One region of the Kovacikia sp. CALU 1929 genome, then DNA from elsewhere that is predicted to be linked to it. Evidence: predicted binding sites of a transcription regulator. Region 1 holds the regulator's gene; the other holds the start of a gene.

What was found. Region 1 encodes HrcA, which represses chaperone genes, less so after heat shock. Its sites were predicted from a motif close to ANTTAGCACTCNNNANTNNNGAGTGCTAANT; they were not measured.
Region 2: the regulator HrcA is predicted to act here: its motif matches at 7,712-7,742, upstream of groES (co-chaperone GroES).

What each region holds. Positions count from the first base shown of each region.
Region 1 is NZ_JBXBCF010000115.1:111,127-121,662, forward strand. It holds gene AC1S52_RS31915 (DUF3172 domain-containing protein) at 1-466, shown strand, start outside; gene AC1S52_RS31920 (sugar transferase) at 518-1,558, opposite strand; gene AC1S52_RS31925 (sigma-70 family RNA polymerase sigma factor) at 2,173-2,766, shown strand; gene AC1S52_RS31930 (hypothetical protein) at 2,763-3,212, shown strand; gene AC1S52_RS31935 (Spy/CpxP family protein refolding chaperone) at 3,218-3,727, shown strand; gene AC1S52_RS31940 (tetratricopeptide repeat protein) at 3,845-4,573, opposite strand; gene AC1S52_RS31945 (hypothetical protein) at 4,573-4,779, shown strand; gene AC1S52_RS31950 (hypothetical protein) at 5,102-5,383, opposite strand; gene hrcA (heat-inducible transcriptional repressor HrcA) at 5,473-6,552, opposite strand; gene AC1S52_RS31960 (rhodanese-like domain-containing protein) at 6,768-7,127, opposite strand; gene AC1S52_RS31965 (hypothetical protein) at 7,528-7,719, shown strand; gene pcrA (DNA helicase PcrA) at 7,734-10,091, opposite strand; gene AC1S52_RS31975 (DUF6737 family protein) at 10,353-10,536, shown strand, end outside.
Region 2 is NZ_JBXBCF010000077.1:32,511-43,046, forward strand. It holds gene AC1S52_RS20075 (protein kinase domain-containing protein) at 1-310, shown strand, start outside; gene AC1S52_RS20080 (trypsin-like peptidase domain-containing protein) at 344-2,275, opposite strand; gene AC1S52_RS20085 (hypothetical protein) at 2,614-2,799, opposite strand; gene bchL (ferredoxin:protochlorophyllide reductase (ATP-dependent) iron-sulfur ATP-binding protein) at 3,332-4,198, shown strand; gene AC1S52_RS20095 (DUF5331 domain-containing protein) at 4,362-4,820, shown strand; gene AC1S52_RS20100 (ferredoxin:protochlorophyllide reductase (ATP-dependent) subunit N) at 5,050-6,456, shown strand; gene AC1S52_RS20105 (DUF2171 domain-containing protein) at 6,588-6,854, opposite strand; gene AC1S52_RS20110 (hypothetical protein) at 7,160-7,573, shown strand; gene groES (co-chaperone GroES) at 7,788-8,099, shown strand; gene groL (chaperonin GroEL) at 8,213-9,850, shown strand; gene AC1S52_RS20125 (pentapeptide repeat-containing protein) at 10,272-10,536, opposite strand, start outside.

The DNA.
Region 1 (10,536 bases):
ATCTTCAATTTTTAGCCCAGTGGTGATGGCGATCGTGGCAACCGCAGTCGTTGTCGGTATTGCCCTGGGAATGGGGTTATCCACTTCAGCAACCTCCAGTCCGGAAAATGTCGCCAGTAGGCAATATATTGATGAAATGGCACCCAGTTCTCAAATTTGTGTGCAGTACGGGGCAAGTGCCGTGACGATGGATGCGCGGTTTTTTGTCACGTTCAACCCGTTTAGTGTTTATGTTTCTCGTCCCAAGATGCAACCAGGATGTGTTTTGCGGAGAACGGACTGGGCAATTTTAGAACAGAGAAATTTGCTGACCGGCGAACAGCAGCGGGAATGCAAGAACAACATGAACACCTTTGGCTTCACAGGCAACCTGGAAAGCTCTCCCAAAATTGACTGTGTTTACCGGAATGATTCCGCGGGGAATCTTTTTCTGACTCAATCTGGGATTAATGTGCCGTCTCAATAGCGATCGCCCACTTCCTCAACTAAGGATGGAAAATGAGCTTCTCCTATGGGGTTACATCGCCCCCGCATTTTTGTTGAAGATCACCCAAATCGTCTTCACAATCAGCTTCAGGTCATACATCAGGCTCCAGTTTTCCTGATATTTCAAATCCAGGTGAACGATATCCTCAAAGTTTTTGACCGACGATCGCCCATTCACCTGCCACTCTCCCGTCATTCCAGGTTTAATATCCAATCGTTGCCACTGTGGAATTTCATAGCGTTCTACTTCATCAGGAGTAGGGGGGCGAGTTCCCACCAAGCTCATCTCTCCTTTGAGGACATTCCAGAACTGAGGCAACTCATCCAGACTAGTTTTGCGGAGAAAGCGACCAACCCGGGTTACACGGGGGTCATTGGCATTTTTGAAGATTGCCCCACATGCCTGGTTCTCAACGAGATGCTTCAGCTTCTCCGCATCGAATACCATTGAGCGAAACTTCCACATCCGGAACCGTCTGCCCATCCAGGAACAGCGCACCTGCCCAAAGAAAATAGGTCCAGGGTTGTCTAGCTTAATCGCAACCGTAATCGGAATAAACAAAATAGCCGTAATCATCAGACCTACCAGCGCACCCATAATGTCAATCAGACGCTTAGTGCGTGATTTAACTGAGGGATGGGTCACAAATAAGGGAGCAGGAGAGGGGGACGCTTTCGTCTGGCGCGACTTGGGAACGGCTCCCTGGTGCTCGAGTTCAAATAATTTGTCCAGATCGGTCAGCGCCAAAATCGACATGACCTGAGGGGAAACATCTCGTAGAATTAACCGAATGCCCCGTTGTTGAGCAATCTTCCAGCAGCCAACCAGGGATCCAATTCCACTACTGTCCATAAACGTGGTTAGGCTGAAATCAAATAGAACCGTAGTTAGATTAGGATTGTCCTCACAGGTCTTCTGAAACTCTTGTTTAAAGCCAACCGCCTGAATCACGGTGAAGGAGGCAGGCAAAGGAATCAAGCACTCTTGGGTAAAGATCGTTGCTTGACTACCTGATTCTTCAATTCTAGTCACAACAATTAACCAGTTCGGTAAATGGACATTAAATACCATGAATCACCCTGGCGGTTTCCATGTCTATCTCCACACGGGCGCTTGAGCATGGAAGCCGGACTTTTAGCGGCTTGGAAACAAGCCTCTGGCTGCCAGTGATTTCCTTGGGATGGACATTGCCCATTCTCCTTAAACCACTACTAGCAAGCCTATACAGGTGGTTGCCATCCTACAAAGTGTAGTCTGTCATGATTTGAAACTCTTGTTACAAAGGGCTTAGTAGCATGAACTTCCTAGCTAAATCACTGAGTCCATTCTGCATGATGCGTCCATGAACAGAAACCTACTTTATGAAAGCATCGCAAACGCAAGACTGATTTTACATAAACCTAAAAAACAATAGTCTGTCATCCGTGATTTCCACTGATAGATGGATTGAAGCTGCTGTCTCCCTTTAGTCTTCCCCACCTTCCTGTGTTTCGTTCTGATTAAACAAACAAAATTTTGTCGCCCCAGAGTCAATTTCATTCAAACCCTTCTCCTCCTCCTTGCTCCCCTTCCCCTCCTCCCCCTCCTCCCTTTCAGCTCTTTATTGAACCTTTTTTACACCGTTCCAGTCTTACTTGATTAGAGAGGTATGAAAATGGATGGAGTGAGCTTTTCAGGTGTTATCTGTGGCGGTAGAATCGCGTGACCCACCAGAGCAAAATCAGCACCAGCATCTCGCGGGGGAATCCGATCGCGACCTGGTGCAGCAATGTCTCCAGGGAAACACTCAGAGTTTTCAATTGCTCTATCGCCGCCACCAAAAGCGGGTAAGATCGATTCTCTTTCAGCTTTGTGATGCCTCGGCATTGGATGATCTGGTGCAGGAGGTGTTTTTGAGAGCCTGGAAGGGATTGCCTAAGTTCCGGCAGTCTGCTCAGTTTTCCACCTGGCTCTATCGAATCGCCTGGAATGTTGCTTCTGACCAGCGCCAAGCGGCGGCTCAGAGGCGTACCCGGCTTCAGATATTGACCCATAACACCCCAACCCAGCAGGATGCTCCTGATGTCATGCGTCTCCACTATCAAGATCTGGTGCAACGGGGATTAACTCAGCTCAGTTTTGATCACCGCACGATTCTGGCTTTGCATGATCTGGAAGAAGTGCCCCAAAAGGAGGTTGCTGAAATTCTTGGAATTCCCGTAGGGACGGTGAAATCTCGGCTGTTTCATGCCCGTGCTGCTATGCGCCAGTTTCTTCAGAAGGAAGGAGTTCAACTATGACCCACCCCCCCACTCTCCCCCCCCATGATGATCATGAAGATGACCCCGATCTGGTCAACTTTTTACAGCAATATCGCCCCCACCCGCCTGCGGCTGCCCCCGACTTAGAAGCAAAGATTTTAAGTGCGATCGGCTCCTTAGAAGAAGCGTCACCCAAGGTGCGGCAGTTCCCTCACAGGGGATGGTACCGCTCTGCATGGGTGCCAACGGCGATCGCTGCCAGCCTGGTTGCTGGTTTGTTTAGCTACCGTGCTTTGAACCCTTCTAGCCCCACGTCTTCGGATTTAAGGGCACTTGAAACCTTTATTGAAACCAGTTGGGATGCATCGGTCAATGATGACTCCGAGGAAGATTGGTCTGTTTTTAGGAGCCAGGTACCCGGTTCTCAATTGGTCGCCACTTCAACTCCCCGGTCCCATTCCCTGCTCCCTTCTGTCAGGAGGTAGATTCCATGTTCCCACGTCGCATTTCTATCATTGCTGCTGCTGTTATTGCGTTGGGAGGGGCGATCGCCCTTGCCAATCCAACTACCCTGTTCCCTAACCGACTCGCCCAGGCTCCGATGGAGCAAAAGAATCGTTCGGAGGAAGGGTGGTTAGAGAATCTAAACCTGAGCCAGGAACAGGTTCAAAAGATTCAGACCATTCGCAGTCGTTACCGGAATACCCTTTCAGGGCAACGACAGGCAATGCAGCAGGCTCAGAAGGAAATGAGGGAACTGATCGCAAGCGACGCATCCGCTGACCAGGTGCGGCAAAAATATAGCCAGGTGAAGGCTTTGAAGCAGCAGCATTCTGATAATCGCTTCAACAGCTTGTTAGAAATTCGGGAAGTATTAACCCTAGAACAGCGGCAACAGTTTGTTGAACGTATGAGGCAGGAGCGGGGCAATCGCGGACGCATGAAATCGGAGCGATCGGAAAGGTCGGGACATCGGCGCAGCATGGGATGGGGCGATTGAATAGGAAAGGGGTGATTGTTTTGGAGTTTTCGACCTACAAAATAATTCCTAACAGACCACTAGCCTACAGAAGAGAGGACTGAAAAGGGCAAAAACCCTATTGAGCCAATGCCCTTCTTACAAAGTTTTGAGTAGCTTTTCCGCTTTTCTGACCAGGTGTTGATGCCGTCGGTAATGGTAGGCTGGGGACGATCTCACCTTTGCCAGCATTATCTCCAGACACTCACGGGCAGCTTCAGTTTCGCCCTCTTTCGTCAGAATCGCTGCCAGCAGAATAGAAGCCTCTGGATGACTCCAGTACTTAATATCTTGCTTCAAATGGGCTTTTGCGGTTTCCCAATCTGGTAGCTCAAACAATGCTTTGCCGTAGTAGAGCGATGCTTCCCCACATTTATAATCCGGCTCCAGCTTCAGCAGGGCTTGAAGGTGTTCTTTCGCAACAGCAAACGCTTTGTTATGCATTTCAATAAAGGCAGAACCCCAGAGAGCATGGGTATTCTTTGGCTCTTTTTCGAGTGCCTGACGGTAAGCATCCGCTGCTTTCCCGTACTCACCCATTTCCAGCAGCACGTTACCTAACGCAACATACTGGTGTGCCTTGCCAATGTTACGGACTCCTGCTTCCGCCTTCCAGAGTTGGTCGCGCAGGGTCCAGCGCTTGAAGTAGTTGGGCACGGGCAGATCCATCTGGGGCAATCGCCTTACCAGGAAGTAGATGACCGCCCCGGGGAAATTCAGAAAGATCAGAATCCACAGCCAGGTATTGCGTTCTGGATCGTTGCGGGCACAATCAAAAATCATCAACATCCAGAACGCAGAGGATATCATTACCAGAGCTTCAACCATTGCAAGACTCCTTTAATGCACTGGCTTACCAAACCATGCAAATGGGTCTGAGAAGCCTGTTTGATAGCGGGATTAGGTGTCAGGGGGAAAGGACGGTGAGACAAGGCTTTACGCTTGTTAATCTGCCCCAACCTTTGTGGACGATCGCTATAGCTGAGGTGCGATCGCCCATCAAGGGACTATTCAAAGATTTCCCGCTGGCATAGAAACCTTACTCAGCAAAATTCCAGATTTACAAAATATTCAAACTTGACCCGAACCCTTGGCGGATAGCGCTGTTTGAACCAGCCCTTCAATTCTTGCTTCAAGTCCAGATAGCGAAAAGTACCCCAAAGGGTAATCCAGTACTAAAAGCCTGCAAGTCAAAACCCAATAGTGCGTTGTTTCACCTAATTCTATCGATGGATGAATTGCTTCAACGAGCACAACCATCTAGTAAAACAATCTGAAAGCTTTACAACGTAAGCTTGGCAACCCCTGTAAAGGTGTCAGGTGCCAGGAACAGAGTTAGATTTATACCAGGTTCTACTAACTCAATATACCAAACCTAGCCATCAACCAAAACAGGCAAAACAACCACCACCAAAACAAAACAACCCCGTGAATTAAGGCATAGAGGAAGTAGTTGAATCTTGGCTTTACAAGCAGTACTAAGCCAATATGCCAAAGGAGGGTTAATGGTAGAACTACATCTACTACATCAAGCATCCAGTCACAATGTTTACTTTGGCGAGTGCATTGGGCAAGGGGTTCAGAAACTTCCATCATGAAGGCAATACCTAATGTCCACAGAAGCAAAAATCCATCCATGAACAAGGGAACTGCTACCCACCATCGAAACCTCTTTCCGCTACTCAAACTCATTGCTAGAACTTAGAATCTGGTTGTTTGGGTGAAATTCAGCTAAGGGTGTCGGAAAGGTAGTCTGCCGCTGCTTCAACCAGGGCGATCGCATTCTCGTAGACCATGCGGGTCGGTCCCAATACGCCAACACTGCCTACGGGAACGGTTCCCCGGTGGTAGGTGGAGGAAATCAAGGTGCAGGTTTGGATAGGTTCTAACGGATTTTCAGCCCCAATCCGAATGGTTAATCGTTTACCATTTTTGGGAGAGTCGGGCTGTTCAAAAATGAGGGGCAGAAGTTGGTCTTGCTCTTCTTCCAGCAGGTGAACGATGGTCTGGATCTGATGCAGTTCAGAAAATTCGGGCTGGCGCAAAACTTCTGCCAATCCGCTGACCATAATCTGAGTCGGGGCAGACGCTTGAGAACGACGAGTGACTTCTACCCGCACTGCCCGCAAAAAGTCGGCATAGTACTTAAACTCGCGATCCAGTTCGCTCCAGTCGAGGGTTGCTAGTTCGGCGATCGCCTTTCCGCGTAATTGCTCATTCAAAAAGTTCGATAGGATCTGAAGCTCTCGCTCCAGTAGCTCGGTATCAGGTTCAGACCCCTCTAAGGGACTGGGCAGATCCATCAAGGCAGACTGGGTTTTGTAGGAGTCGGTGACAAAGATTAGCATCACTCGTCCAGCGTCTACCTGGACAAGCTGAACATGGCGCAGATAGGTGGTATTGGTCAGAGGCAGGGTGATCAGCGTGATATAGCCACTGACCGTTGCCAGAATTTGAGCCGCTCCCCGCAGTAAAGCCTCAAGGCTCCAGTCCTCCCGATTGAGGCGATCGCTCAACAGTTGCTCCACCTGACAGGTCAAATCATTGGACGGAGTAATGAGCTGATCCACGTAAATTCGGTAGCCAGAGTCAGAAGGTACTCGCCCAGCAGAGATATGAGGCTGGTAAAGCAGTCCCGTCTTCTCAAGCACTGACATGGCATTGCGGATGGTGGCTGAACTGACGCTCAGGTTATATTCCTTGACCAGTGCTTCTGAGCCAACCGGTTCAGCCGTGGCGATATAATGGCGCACGGTTGCCCAAAGGACTTGCTGCTGGCGGTTTGTAAGATTGACATGGAGGGACATTGCCAAAAGTTTTTAATCCTAAACGGGTTATGGAGATGAAGGCTGAAATAGTAGAATCCCCACTAAAATGCTAAATCGGTAGTTTGAACTAAGATAGCAGATGCTTTAGTTTCTCTTTAGTTTCAGTCAAAGTTCAGTAAACCCTGTGACTGAAAACACGGATCAGGACTGTCAAAAAGCACTCATGATTCTTTTATGATAACCAGTTGAAATTTCTAATAGCGAGACAGGGAGGGGTCTACGAGGACGGAATAGGTATCAATCCCGCCGGTTACATTTTGCACCTGGGTAAAGCCCTGGCTCCTCAACCACTGGCACATCTGGGCAGAGCGCATCCCATGATGGCAAAGGACAACCGTTGGCTTCTCCAGATCTAGGCGGGAGTGAATTTCTCCAGACCACTCGGCATACTCACTCAGGGGAAAGTTTTGAAAATGCGGGAGACTGGCAAGTTCTAGTTCACGGGGTTCCCTTACATCAACAAACTGGATGTCGGCGGGCGTGTCTTGCAGAAGTTGGGCGAGTTCTTTGACGGTGATTTCGGCGATCGGTTGGGTGAAAAACTGGTCAGACATGGTTTTTGGGGCGTGAGTGGACGGGAGAGAGGGTCTTAGGTGTCAGGTGTTAGTGGCTAGGTGTTAGTGGCTAGGAGCAGATGGCAGGTAAAACGTTTACTCCTCACTCTCTCACTCTTCACTCCATCACTCTTTACCTTCTCACCCGGTTACTCCTCCGCTTTCTTAGTCGATATCTGATACCTTTGTGGACTATTGAGGAGATATATCTATCGAAAGACGTAGAGGGTCTCTACTGATAGCTAGAGGTTAATTGCTTTAATTTCAAAAGATAGTGGAACCAGGTTGGTCTGAAATCGAATGGCTTCCTATTCCCTCGGAATTTGCTCAAACGCAAAGGTGCATCTGCTATCTGCAAGATTTGATTCTGCAAGATTTGATTTGGTAGGAGTTGTGCCTAATGATGAAGTACTCGATCCTTTATAAGCCCCATCGTAACCGTAAAAATCCCTGGGTGCTAAGAGTTTGGGAACCTGTACCAGAGCCACAGGACAAGCGCAGAGCTTCCTATTTGTTTAATGCTCAATACTGGCTCCAGTCTCAGGCGGATGCTCAGGCAATTTTGGCTGAATTTCAACAGGCCGTTGGTTGATCAGGAGCAATGGTTTACTCTAAGCGCTGAAGGGGAGTCAGTTTAGGATCGATGATTTTTTGCCCCATCCCTGGAAACCTGACAGCTAGGCAGATTTTGTTGCCTGCTCCAAAGATGTGGGTTACCTGACCTGACCCAAAGGCTTTGTGGACAATGCGATCGCCCACCGTCCAATCATCCGCATGGGTATTGGGTAAGGCGGCATTACCTTCCCGCTCCTGACGGGATTGGGCGGTTGTCTTTGACCAGCGAGTCGGCAGGGGGACTTTGACATTTGACTCGATTTCTTCTCTGGGTAGCTCCGATAGAAATAGGGAGGGTTCGGCGTACTCTCGATTGCCATATAGTCGGCGGGCACGGGCATAGGAGATAAACAGTCGTTCCTGGGCGCGGGTAATTCCGACGTAGCAGAGACGACGTTCCTCTTCCAGGGCGACTGGATCATCAATGGAACGGTGGTTGGGGAACAAGCCCTGCTCCAGTCCGACCAGAAACACAACGGGGAATTCCAATCCCTTTGAGGAGTGCAGCGTCATCAGGGAAACTTTGTTATCGCCTTCCTCCAGATTGTCCAGGTCAGAAGCGAGGGAGGCATTGGCAAGGAAGGCAATCAGGCTGGGGTCTTCTTCGTTTTCTTCCTGAAATTGCAGCACTGCGTTGTAAAGCTCACTCACGTTACCTAGGCGATCGTCGGCTTCCTCGGTGCCCTGTGCCTTCAAGTCTGCAACGTAGCCAGAATCATCCAGCACACCCTGAATCACCTCATTGGCAGGCAGGGTATCCAGTTGCTCCCGGTACTTTTGAATGATCTGGGCAAAACTCAAAACACCTTTAGCAGAACGCCCTGCCAGGGTTTTGACCGAGGTTTCATCGGTCAAAATTTCCCAAAGGGGTTGATTTAACTCCTGGGACGCCTTGATCAAGGTATCCACCGTGGTTTTGCCGATGCCACGGCGGGGCGTGTTGATCACCCGCAGCAGGCTGATGGTGTCGTAGGGATTGGCGATCACCCGCAAATACGCGACTACATCCTTAATTTCCTTACGGTCATAGAACCGTAGCCCGCCCACCACTTTGTAGGGAATACTAAAGCGGGTCAACAGTTCTTCAAAGTTGCGGGACTGGGCATTGGTGCGGTAGAGAATGGCAAAGTTATTCCACTTCAGTTCAGGGTTATCCTGCTCTAGCTTGCGAATTTTCTGCACGACAAATTCGGCTTCTTCTGTCTCATCATCGGCACGATTCAGGTAGATCGGTTCCCCACTGCCACGGGTGGGACGCAGGATCTTGTCAATTCGCTCGGTGTTGTTGGCAATCAGTTGGTTGGCGGCTTCCAGGATGTTTTCCGTGGAGCGGTAGTTTTCCTCCAGCTTCACCATCGTGCGGGTGTCGTCATCGGGGAGGCGATCGCCAAAGTCCCCCTGAAAGTCCATCAGAATGGTGAAATCTGCCGCTCGGAAGGAATAGATCGATTGATCGGCATCGCCCACCACAAACACGGAACGATAGTGCCAGTTATCAAAGGTTTCCGAGTCTTCTCCATTCGTCACCAGTAGACGAATCAGATCGTACTGGGTACGGTTGGTGTCCTGGTACTCATCCACCAGCACATGGCGGAAGCGGTTGTGCCAGTAAGCCCGCACCTGCTCATTCTGGCGAAACAGCTTCACTGGCATCAGGATCAGGTCATCAAAATCCAGCGCATTATTTGCCGCCAGCGCATCCTGATACATGCTGTAGACATTGCCAATCACCCTCCCCCGGTAGTTGGGTTGCTCCTGTTCCAGGTCTTGGGGTGACCAGCCCTGGTTTTTGGCATTGCTAATGGCAAACCGCACCGATCGCGGGTCGAATTTTTTGTCATCCAAGTTGAGCTGGTTAACCACAATATCCTTAACCAGACTTTGGGCATCGGACTCATCAAAAATAGAAAAGGTGCGTGTCCACTTGCGTCCGTTCTTGTCTTGGTATTTTTCAATATCAAACCGCAGAATGCGACAGCAAAGCGCATGAAACGTCCCAATCCAAAGCTCTTTGGTAATAGTTTTGTAAACACGGGACTTGAGGCGAGTTTGCTGGCTATCTGAAAGGGACTCCAGGGGTTTGCCGTACTCGCGCTGTGCCTCGCGAACAGCAAATAGCTTTTCAATTCGCTCCTTCATTTCCCTGGCAGCTTTGTTGGTAAACGTTACTGCCAGAATATTTTCCGGGTCAACCCGGTGCGTCAATACCAGATTGGCAATGCGATAGGTCAGTGCCCGCGTTTTGCCGGAGCCTGCCCCGGCAACCACCAGCAGTGGACCACAGTAGTGTTCAACCGCTTGCCGCTGAGAGACATTGAGATGGCTAAGAAATTCAGTCGTTTGAGTCATGGAGCGCTAGAGAGCAACTGGACGGGAGAACAGCCATTAAAGCCGGAAGGTCGCTTCTAGACAAGGGTATCGCATCTCACTGAATCCTGGAGCGATTTGAACGGGTTAGGGCTTGTGTTCATTGCAATGACGGATTCGTGCCTGGGTACTTCTGACGACGGGCAAGCAGGCGATAAACGTCTGCTACAGGCGGTAGGATCTTTCAAACATCCTCTGGTTCTATGCTTGAAGAGGTTATTAACAAATCCAATCTCAGAAAAAATGTCCGAAAAAATTCCAAGTGTCTGGAGGTACAAGCCCTGGTGGTGTCAGCCCTGGTCGATCCTGCTGACAGGCTGCGGGTTAATTGGTGGAAGCTGGTTGCTGACGAGAATGATTTGGGTGAGTGTGATTGTGGCGGTTCCGGTATTGATCTGGATGGGGTTCTTTCTGGTGCTGTATCCCC
Region 2 (10,536 bases), on a different contig from region 1:
CTGGGACAAGACCGTCAAAGTCTGGGATCTGACCACAGGAGCATTGCGCCATACCCTTTCGGAGCATACAGAGCGAGTACTTGCCGTTGCCATCAGCCCTACAGGGCAGACCCTTGCCAGCAGCAGCACCGATCGCACCATCCATGTCTGGGATCTCCAATCAGGGAAACGGCTACGCACCTTTTCGGGACACTCAGACTGGGTCCTTTCCCTGGCTTATATTCCTGATCTGGACTCTGATAACAGGCCGGTTGGTAAAACCCTGGTGAGCGGCAGTAAGGATCGAAAAATCAATCTTTGGCAGTGGTGACTTTTGCCAGTGGTGACTTTTGCCAGTGGTGATTTATTCAGAAGACCCACGACCGCCGGGATTAAAGTAGGTCAGAATGACCCGGTTGCGCGGGTCGTGCCCAATCTGGATCTCGTCCCCATCCTGGAGTAAATAGCCTTCTTCCGTAGTGATAGGCGTATTGTCAATCAGCAATCCATTAGTACTGGGGGTGGTGCGATCGCCATTAAAAATTCGATAGTCATCCCCTTCCTGTACCAGAAGCGCATGCCGTCTGGAAATCACCTTCCAACCGCTCTCTGGGATGCTGAAGTCACACCAGGCACGATCTCGACCCAGGGAATGGGATTCTCTACAGAGATAGAAACGCTTCACCTGCCCATCCTGATTAGTTAACTCAATAAACGGTTGGCTCCCAATCAAAGTTTCTGAGCTAATCGTACCTGAACTGATAAAAGTATCGGATGGCGGTTTGAAAGGGTCTGACAATACATCCGCAACCCGCTTGCTCTCAACCGGAGTGCTTTTCCGCTGAACCGGGACGTTTTTCCCCTCAACTGGGATGTTTTGAGGCTTAACTGGAGTGCTTTTAGGCTCAACTGGAATGTTTTTAAGCTCAACCGGAGCGCTTTTAGGCTCAACTAAGGCTGCCGAAGGTTCAGCCTGCCTAAACAAACTGGAATCCGGTTGTGAAGGTAGCTTTGTACCGCCAACGGGAGTACCTGAAGGTTCAGGCGTGAAACTTGGGAAATAGCTTGGATTCTCGGTTACCAGGGGGAGGGTTGAAGGTGGCTGAGGCGATGCCTTAGCCGTCAAAGGCTTCCGAGGTTTTTTCTTTCGCTTCAAAAGAAAGTAACCCGCTAGCGCTGCAACACCAGCCACACCAGCACCAATCAGAACCACTTGCCTTTGGGACTGCTGCTTTGCCTGAACCAACTTCTGCTCACTCTCATGAATCAGCAGGTAGATCTCTGCATTATAGGGAAATAACTCTTTAACTTTCTCAAAGCTTGTTTTCGCTCCCTGAAAGTCCCCTTGCTGTAGTCGCTGTAACCCTTCCCGATATAAACGATCGGTTGGATGGTCGCGGCTGGAACTGGCAAACTCCTTGACAAACGCTGTCAGGTTACTAACCGGTACGACAGTCGAAAGGTTATTTCCAGGAGCCTGACTTTTTCTCGTGACCAAACCAACCACTTCACCTTTGGCGTTAACCAGGGGACCACCCGAAATGCCATAGGGAAAATTGGCGCTGACCTGCCAAACGGCGTTATTGCCATTTCCCGTTTTCTGAGCCAATCGCCCATTCATAACAGCCACTCTACCCAGCGGAGAGGTCGCAGGCGAACGCTCTGAGGTCAATCGGGCAAAAAACGAGGTGGCTTCCTCATTCAGCGGATAGCCGATCGCCGTCACAGGGTCTTGCGGTTTCAAGCTATTGGGATTACCAAATTGAACTGTGGGAGCGTTTGCTAGTGGAATTTGGATGATTGCCAGATCTTGCCCATCACCCGCCACAGGCTTACCTGACTTTTTGATCTCAAATGGGAGCGAATCGCCGGTGGGCAAGATGACTCGTTTGAAATATTCAAAATCACTGGCAAATCGAACATTGTCCTGGAGATCGGTCTTTGTTCTCTGAGGAATGGTTTCAAAATCCTTTCTTCCCGTGACCCGTTCCCCTAAATTCCTGAGAGCGTAATCCTTACAACCTTCCCGATCCAGCGATCGCAGGATGTGAGAATTGGTCACGATGTAGCCATCAGGGTTAATGAAGAAACCGGAGGCTACCTCACCCACGGTAAATGAATACTCAATGTTGCCGTAGGAATATTGACCAGAGCAACCTGCTACAGTCCGTACAACTGAAAGATTGGGCGATGCATTGACCGGCACGCTCTCAAAAGCCTGGGCAATTAGAAAAATGAATAGTTGAGCTGGAATCAGTGCAGGAGTAGAAAGCAGCGCTATTAGTTGTCTGATCAATTTAATATCCCCCTTTGCCTATAACTGACGGAGGCAATTCAAAATCCTAATTTTTTTTGAGATAGCCTTTCCCAAGAAATGGTATGAACTGTTTTAGTGAATGAGTTTTAGTGAATGAACTTGTTTAGACAACTATGCTGACGGCACCAGTAGAAATACTTAACAACCTAAAAGGCTTTCTTCTGCATAAGTTCTAGAGCACCCGGATCTGACCCTGATAATTTAGAAAACTTTTTTATTTTAGATTTTTCTAGAAAGCTTCACCAGTTTTTAGAGAACCCCATAGCTTTGATACTATCTACAATCTCGGATTGGCTATTTCGGGTCTAGACCCTGCTTTATCTAATCTTTAACCAACCAGCCTGTAGCGCCCTTCGGATTTCGGCATCAGCTCCATCGAACGCTTGAGCAGTCAGAGGAACTTTAAAGGCGTAAACCTGCTGATCCAGGTTACGAAAGTCCTCATTTGCCTGAGGACTTTGTTCGCTTAGGCGCGGTTTTAACCGCCAGACTTTTCTTTCCATGACTGGGGTTGCCTGAGCTAAACACTGCTGTCAACAGCGCATCTGGGTCGGCTTTCTCAACCCACCCAGAAATGGTTTATCTAAAAATTTAACATTCTTAATAAAAAACTGGTTTGGCACATTCCCTATCGACTTACCCGCCTATCTGCCTATCCACATCACTGAAGTAACGCCTCTGCTGGCAAGCCCTGAGCTATCAGGCAATAGGACGATCAATCAATCACTTCGTGACCGTTTTGCTTTTATTCCTATTTTTATAAAAAGACTTATATAAAAAACGTTTAAAGGTGTTTTAAAGCAATGAGAGAAGATCTAAACCATTCAGATCCGAATGATTTGTCCATAAGCGCTTTAGCTAAGTCTCAGACCTTAAGTTCTGTTACTTATCCCTTTCCTTTACTCCTAAGTTCGACAATAATGCTGTCATTGACCTACTGAAAGCGATCGCTGGTAACGGCATAAAGGATCTTCCTGTCCTGACTCCAGAGATGCTTCTCACCCGTTTGAGACGAAACTATAGGAGACGACTAGCGTGAAACTCGCAGTTTATGGAAAAGGTGGAATTGGCAAATCCACAACGAGCTGTAACATCTCAGTTGCTTTAGCTCGACGCGGTAAAAAAGTCTTACAAATTGGTTGCGATCCCAAACACGATAGTACGTTTACGCTGACTGGCTTTTTAATTCCCACTATCATCGACACCCTTCAGTCAAAAGACTATCACTACGAAGATGTTTGGCCCGAAGATGTCATTTACAAAGGCTACGGTGGCGTTGACTGCGTTGAAGCCGGTGGACCCCCAGCAGGGGCTGGTTGCGGTGGCTACGTGGTTGGTGAAACCGTAAAGCTGCTGAAAGAACTGAATGCTTTTGATGAGTACGATGTCATCCTGTTTGATGTCTTAGGTGACGTGGTCTGTGGTGGTTTTGCGGCACCCCTCAACTATGCTGACTACTGCCTGATCGTGACGGACAATGGCTTTGATGCCCTATTTGCCGCCAACCGGATTGCGGCTTCCGTGCGCGAGAAAGCCCGGACTCACCCTCTTCGCCTTGCCGGTCTAATCGGCAATCGAACTGCCAAGCGTGATCTGATTGACAAATACATAGATTCAGTCCCCATGCCAGTGCTAGAAGTGCTGCCTCTGATTGAAGACATCCGCGTTTCTCGCGTCAAAGGCAAGACCCTATTTGAAATGGCAGAGTCTGACCCATCTCTCAGCTATGTCTGTGATTACTACCTGAATATTGCAGACCAGATTCTGGCTCGTCCTGAGGGGGTGGTACCCAATGACTCCCCCGATCGCGAACTCTTCTCTCTCCTATCTGACTTCTACCTCAACCCTCAAACACCGAAGGTGAAGAGCGAAGCAGAAGAGTTAGATCTAATGATGGTCTAAATAAAAGTTGTGAGTGAACAGTTTTGAGTTATGAGTTAACAGTGTAGGAGCGATCGAGCATCATTGCTATTAATTGTTAATGAGCGGTTAATAGCAGTGATATAGCTTCTTAGCTTTTCATTCAAAACTCTCAACTCTCAACTCAAAACTTTTTTTCGCCGCTGTGAACACTGAGCAACTTCGTCAATCCGTCAGGGATAAATGGTTAAGCTATTACGAAGAAAACCGCGAATGGCTAAGCCGTCTAGGAGTTTGGGTCAACTGTGATGGTCAGCGTCGCCCTTCTTCTGGGTTCATTCTGGCTACACTTTCTGTTCTAGAACCCAACCTGACCCAACTCCTACCCCTGGTTGTCGATCTCAGCAGCAACCCCGATCGGATCGTGATTGCGCTAGGTCTAAATTTCAATCCTGAAGATTATTTGATCGAGAATGGTAACACCAGTCAGGTCGTCTCCAAGGAGCGGGAGTCCGTTGGTGAAATTGGGGAAGGACCGGTCAAAATGCTGCCCTCATCCAGTAGTACAGAAATCAGACTGACTTCTTCCAAAGATGTTGCCAAGGTCCGTGCCCGACAGGATGAAAGTTGCCAAGGTTCTCGCCCACGACAGAGAAAGAATTGATGGGGGAATGAAGGATGAGGGATGAAAAATGAATCATGTCATGGATATAGCAATTCTCAGCTTTCTTGGTCATTGGTCGCCCACAAAGGACTAATGACTCATAACAAACCCCTAGCTTTTCCCACATCAGCATGAGAACCGCTGTAAGTGTCTCTAAAACTCTCAACTCCCAACTCCCTCTTCCCAACTCCCTCCCCCTACTACCTGATAACAGAGAGGAACTCGATTCATGACCCTTGCCGATACCCAACCCCAAGCATTGAATTTCGAGTGTGAAACCGGAAACTATCACACCTTCTGTCCGATTAGCTGTGTGGCTTGGCTGTACCAGAAGATTGAAGATAGTTTCTTTTTGGTCATTGGCACCAAGACCTGTGGCTATTTTTTACAAAACGCGATGGGCGTGATGATTTTTGCGGAACCCCGTTACGCGATGGCGGAACTGGAAGAAGGTGACATCTCGGCTCAGTTAAATGATTACGAAGAGTTGAAGCGTCTGTGTTTGCATATTAAGCGCGATCGCAACCCGTCTGTCATCGTCTGGATTGGCACCTGCACCACCGAAATCATCAAAATGGATCTGGAGGGGTTGGCTCCCAGGCTGGAAGCTGAAATTGGTATCCCGATTGTGGTTGCCCGTGCCAATGGGTTAGATTACGCCTTCACTCAAGGAGAAGATACGGTTCTGGCAGCTATGGTACACCGCTGCCCTGATAAAGCTCCTACCGCAGAAACCGAGAAGGAAGAGCGCAACGCGATTGCCAAATTGCTCAACTTTGGGCGCAAGCAGGAAGACGTGAAAGCGGAAGAATCGGAGTACGCCGATCATCCACCATTTGTCCTATTTGGTTCCCTGCCCGACCCCGTAGTGACCCAGCTAACCCTAGAGCTGAAAAAGCAGGGAATTAAAGTCTCCGGTTGGTTACCTTCCAAGCGCTACACGGAACTGCCCGTGATCGAGGAAGGCTACTACGTGGCTGGAGTCAATCCTTTCCTCAGCCGGACTGCAACCACCTTCATGCGCCGTCGCAAGTGCAAGCTAATCGGCGCTCCCTTCCCCATTGGACCCGATGGCACCCGTGCCTGGATTGAGAAAATTTGTTCTGTATTTGGCATCGAGCCGAAAGGACTGGCAGAGCGGGAAGCGCAGATCTGGGAAAGCCTGGAGGATTACGTCAAGCTGCTTCGCGGTAAATCCGTCTTCTTTATGGGTGACAACCTGCTGGAAATTTCCCTGGCACGGTTCCTGATCCGGTGCGGCATGACCTGCCCTGAAATTGGGATTCCTTATATGGATAAGCGCTACCAGGCAGCCGAATTGGTTCTTTTAGAAAAGACCTGTGAGGAAATGGGCGTACCTTTACCCAGGATTGTAGAAAAACCCGATAACTACAACCAAATTCAGCGGATCAAAGATCAAAACATTGATCTGGTGATCACGGGTATGGCACACGCTAATCCTCTGGAAGCGCGGGGAATTAATACCAAATGGTCTGTGGAATTCACCTTTGCTCAAATTCACGGCTTTACCAATGCCCGTGACATTCTGGAACTGGTGACGCGACCTCTGCGCCGGAACAATAGCCTCAAAGATCTGGGGTGGGACAAGCTGGTAAAGGAAGAAGCCAAGGTATAGGGTTCCTCTGATTAACTGACCAATCCTTTAGAGAGGGGGTGGGGGCGATCGCCCCCACCCCCTCTCTATAACTCCCTTCCATGCCTATCAAGATTTAAGATTAAAAACGAATTTTCTTAAATTCCTTAACCTCAGGCAGGCTGATCATCCATCAACTGCGGCATGACTTCTTCAGCGTTTTTATTAATGTAAATTGCTTCATCATCCATGCTTTCTACCCAATCAATGGGGAACCAATGATATCTGCCATCGTGGGAATCGTCTTTGGTCAATTTAATGAACCTGCCACTCTCCACATGGTCAACAATACCAATTTGAACTCCAGGCGCACCTTCCATTGTGCCTGTGCCTCTGGCATAAACAATCAGATGTTCCTTAATCTGGGATGGGTCAACCATAAGGAAATCTCCTGCTATTATTCGGTTAAACATAAACCAGGAAATGCTTAAGCGTTTCTCGACTTTATCCACCTAAGGATAGAGTTCATTGAAGCCGATATCCTCTTCCTTGAGATAGAGGGATATGGATTAAGGTTGCTTATTGAAGAACGCAAAGTCCCTGATTGGGGGAATTATTGTGCAACTGCTCCTCATACGCACCGGGCGGGAGTAAATGGTCAGCCGCCCATTGATAAACCGGATTGGTGGGATTGCCCTGGATGTTACCGTAGCAACCGCACTGGCAGTCATCTCCATTGCTACTATTGGTTCCAATTACTATTGGTTCCAATTTAGGACCCTTCCTGCTGCTGTCCGTTACAGGCATTACCTGGAATCTCTTCGTATTTGTGGTTCTGGCTCCCCGAATCATGCCAACTTACTGGTTTGAACGCGGCATCGGTGATCTGGGGCAATCGATGGGCGTTACCTCTACCGGCTTGCTGCTTATCCGCATGGTAGACCCAACCAACCATTCCGGTGCCTTAGAAAGCTTTGCCTACAAGCAATTATTCTTTGAACCGATTGTGGGAGGTGGATTGTTTACTGTTGCTGCCCCTGTTCTTGTAGTCCAATTTGGTGCGCCTGCCGTCTTGCTGCTCACCACCATCATTCTTATATGCTGGCTGGCCTTTGGCTTTTACAACTTTCACCGCATGAGCAAGAGTGAGTCGGGTTGAGGGACCAAGTGTGAACTGGGAGGTGTGGATCTCCGTACCCTGTACCTCTTACCCCGTACCCTGTTGCCCCTTAAGCCCTGCCCCAGTTCGGGAACCCGTACAAGCCAAAAAGTTGCAATTGGAACCCTACTACCGCTAAATTAGCACTCAGAGGTTGAGAGTGCTAAATCAACCCAAATGTTTCAGCCTAACCTGCTAGTTTGGAGAATGTTATATGGCAGCCGTAACTCTGAGTGTTTCTACAGTTAAACCTCTGGGTGACCGTGTGTTTGTCAAGGTGAGCGCTTCTGAAGAGAAGACCGCTGGTGGAATCCTTCTGCCCGACACAGCAAAAGAGAAGCCACAGATTGGTGAAGTGGTCGCGGTCGGTCCTGGTAAGCGTGACGAGAAGGGCACTCGCCAAGACCCTGAAGTGAAGATTGGCGACAAAGTTCTTTACTCGAAGTACGCAGGCACCGACATCAAACTCGGCACCGAGGAGTATGTTTTGCTTTCTGAGAAGGACATACTGGCGATCGTTGCTTAATTTAGATGGTAGGTGATAGGTGGTAGTGAATCTACCATCTGTTGCCTTTTGCCTCTGTTTCTTGCTTTCAAATTATCCGTAGCTAACACACATTCACAGAGAACTCAACATCTATGGCTAAGCGCATCATTTACAACGAAAACGCTCGTCGCGCCCTTGAGCGCGGTATGGATATTCTGGCTGAGGCGGTAGCAGTTACCCTCGGTCCTAAGGGTCGCAACGTTGTATTGGAGAAGAAATTTGGCGCTCCCCAAATCGTTAATGATGGTGTAACCATCGCTAAGGAAATTGAACTGGAAGACCACGTTGAGAATACTGGGGTTGCTTTGATCCGTCAGGCTGCCTCTAAGACCAATGATGCAGCCGGTGATGGAACCACCACAGCAACCGTTCTGGCTCATGCAATCGTGAAGGAAGGTCTGCGCAACGTAGCCGCGGGTGCTAACGCGATCTCCCTCAAGCGCGGGATCGACAAGGCAACTAACTTCCTGGTAGACAAGATTGCTGCCCACGCTCGTCCAGTGGAAGATTCTAAGGCGATCGCCCAGGTCGGTGCCATCTCTGCTGGTAACGACGACGAAGTGGGTCAAATGATTGCCAGCGCAATGGATAAGGTTGGCAAAGAGGGCGTTATCTCCCTGGAAGAGGGCAAGTCCATGACGACCGAACTGGAAGTCACCGAAGGGATGCGCTTTGACAAGGGTTATATTTCTCCTTACTTTGCAACCGACACCGAACGCATGGAAGCGGTTCTGGATGAGCCTTTCCTGCTGATTACCGATAAGAAAATTACTCTTGTGCAAGACCTGGTACCCGTGCTGGAGCAAGTTGCTCGTGCCGGTCGTCCTCTGGTCATCATTGCAGAAGACATTGAGAAGGAAGCCCTGGCAACCCTGGTCGTCAACCGCTTGCGGGGTGTGTTGAATGTGGCTGCGGTGAAAGCTCCTGGCTTTGGCGATCGCCGCAAGGCAATGCTGGAAGACATTGCCGTGTTAACAGGCGGTCAGTTGATTACCGAAGATGCTGGTCTGAAGCTGGATAGCGCCAAGATCGACATGTTGGGTAAGTCGCGTCGGGTTACCATCACCAAAGACAACACCACCATTGTGGCTGAAGGCAACGAAGCGGCTGTGAAGGCTCGTGTTGAGCAGATCCGTCGTCAAATGGATGAAACCGAGTCCTCCTATGATAAGGAGAAACTGCAAGAGCGTCTGGCTAAACTGGCTGGTGGTGTTGCCGTGATTAAAGTCGGTGCGGCAACCGAAACTGAAATGAAAGATCGCAAACTTCGTCTAGAAGATGCAATCAACGCCACTAAAGCAGCCGTGGAAGAGGGAATTGTTCCCGGTGGTGGTACCACCCTGGCTCACCTGAGTCCTGATCTGGAGTCCTGGGCAAGCAGCAACCTGAGCGGCGAAGAACTCATCGGTGCGACCATTGTGGCGCGTGCCCTGGCAGCCCCCCTGAAGCGTATCGCTGAAAACGCCGGTCAAAACGGTGCGGTCATCGCTGAGCGCGTCAAGGAGAAGGAATTCAACGTTGGTTTCAACGCTGCAACCAATGAGTTTGTTGACATGTTTGAAGCAGGCATTGTTGACCCTGCCAAGGTGACTCGTTCTGCTCTGCAAAATGCAGCGTCCATCGCTGGTATGGTGCTGACCACCGAGTGCATCGTGGTTGACAAGCCCGAGCCGAAGGATGCATCTCCTGCTGGCGCTGGTGCTGGCATGGGTGGCGACTTCGACTACTAATGATTAATTTGGGTACAGGGTACAAGGTGTCGGGTTCAGGCTAATCTGCACCCGCCTGAAACTAATCCCTGGGACAAATTTAAGAGCGATCGCTTCTTTACGGCGATCGCTTTTTTATTAGTTTTCAGAAGGATAGCTCTGGTGTCCAGGCTCTGCCTGGATACCCTTCTGATGCGGCTCTGCCGATTATCCAGGGAGGCGGAGCCCCCAAGAAGGCATTCCACGCAGAGTATGGGAACGAGACCACAAGACTAACGAGAACAGCATCCAAAACCACCCTGTCGAACATGGGCAATGGCTCAAAGCTTCTCTGGATAAATAATCTAAGCATTTTTAAGAAAAGACGGCGATCGCCTCATTGTCCGTTCCGCCTGATGGTCTATCGGTTTCAACTCCTGCTGGAATGCCAGAAGAGAGAACCTTAGAAAGGTAAGCCCAATGCCTTTGTAATCAGCGGTAGCAGTTTGCTACAGGCTTCCGCTAGCCTGGCCGTGTCAGGAAGGAAAGATGCCGCACCTTTCAAAAGGTTAATGGCTTGACTTCCTAAATTCTTCTTCTCTGGTTGTTCAGGGTTTTGAGCAACTTCTGCTAACACCTTCACTTGTTCCAATGCGGTTGCTTTGCCTTTATCGGGCAGGTTTGCATCGCTTTCAATTGCGGCTTGCAGCTCTGCCAGCAGTTCTTTG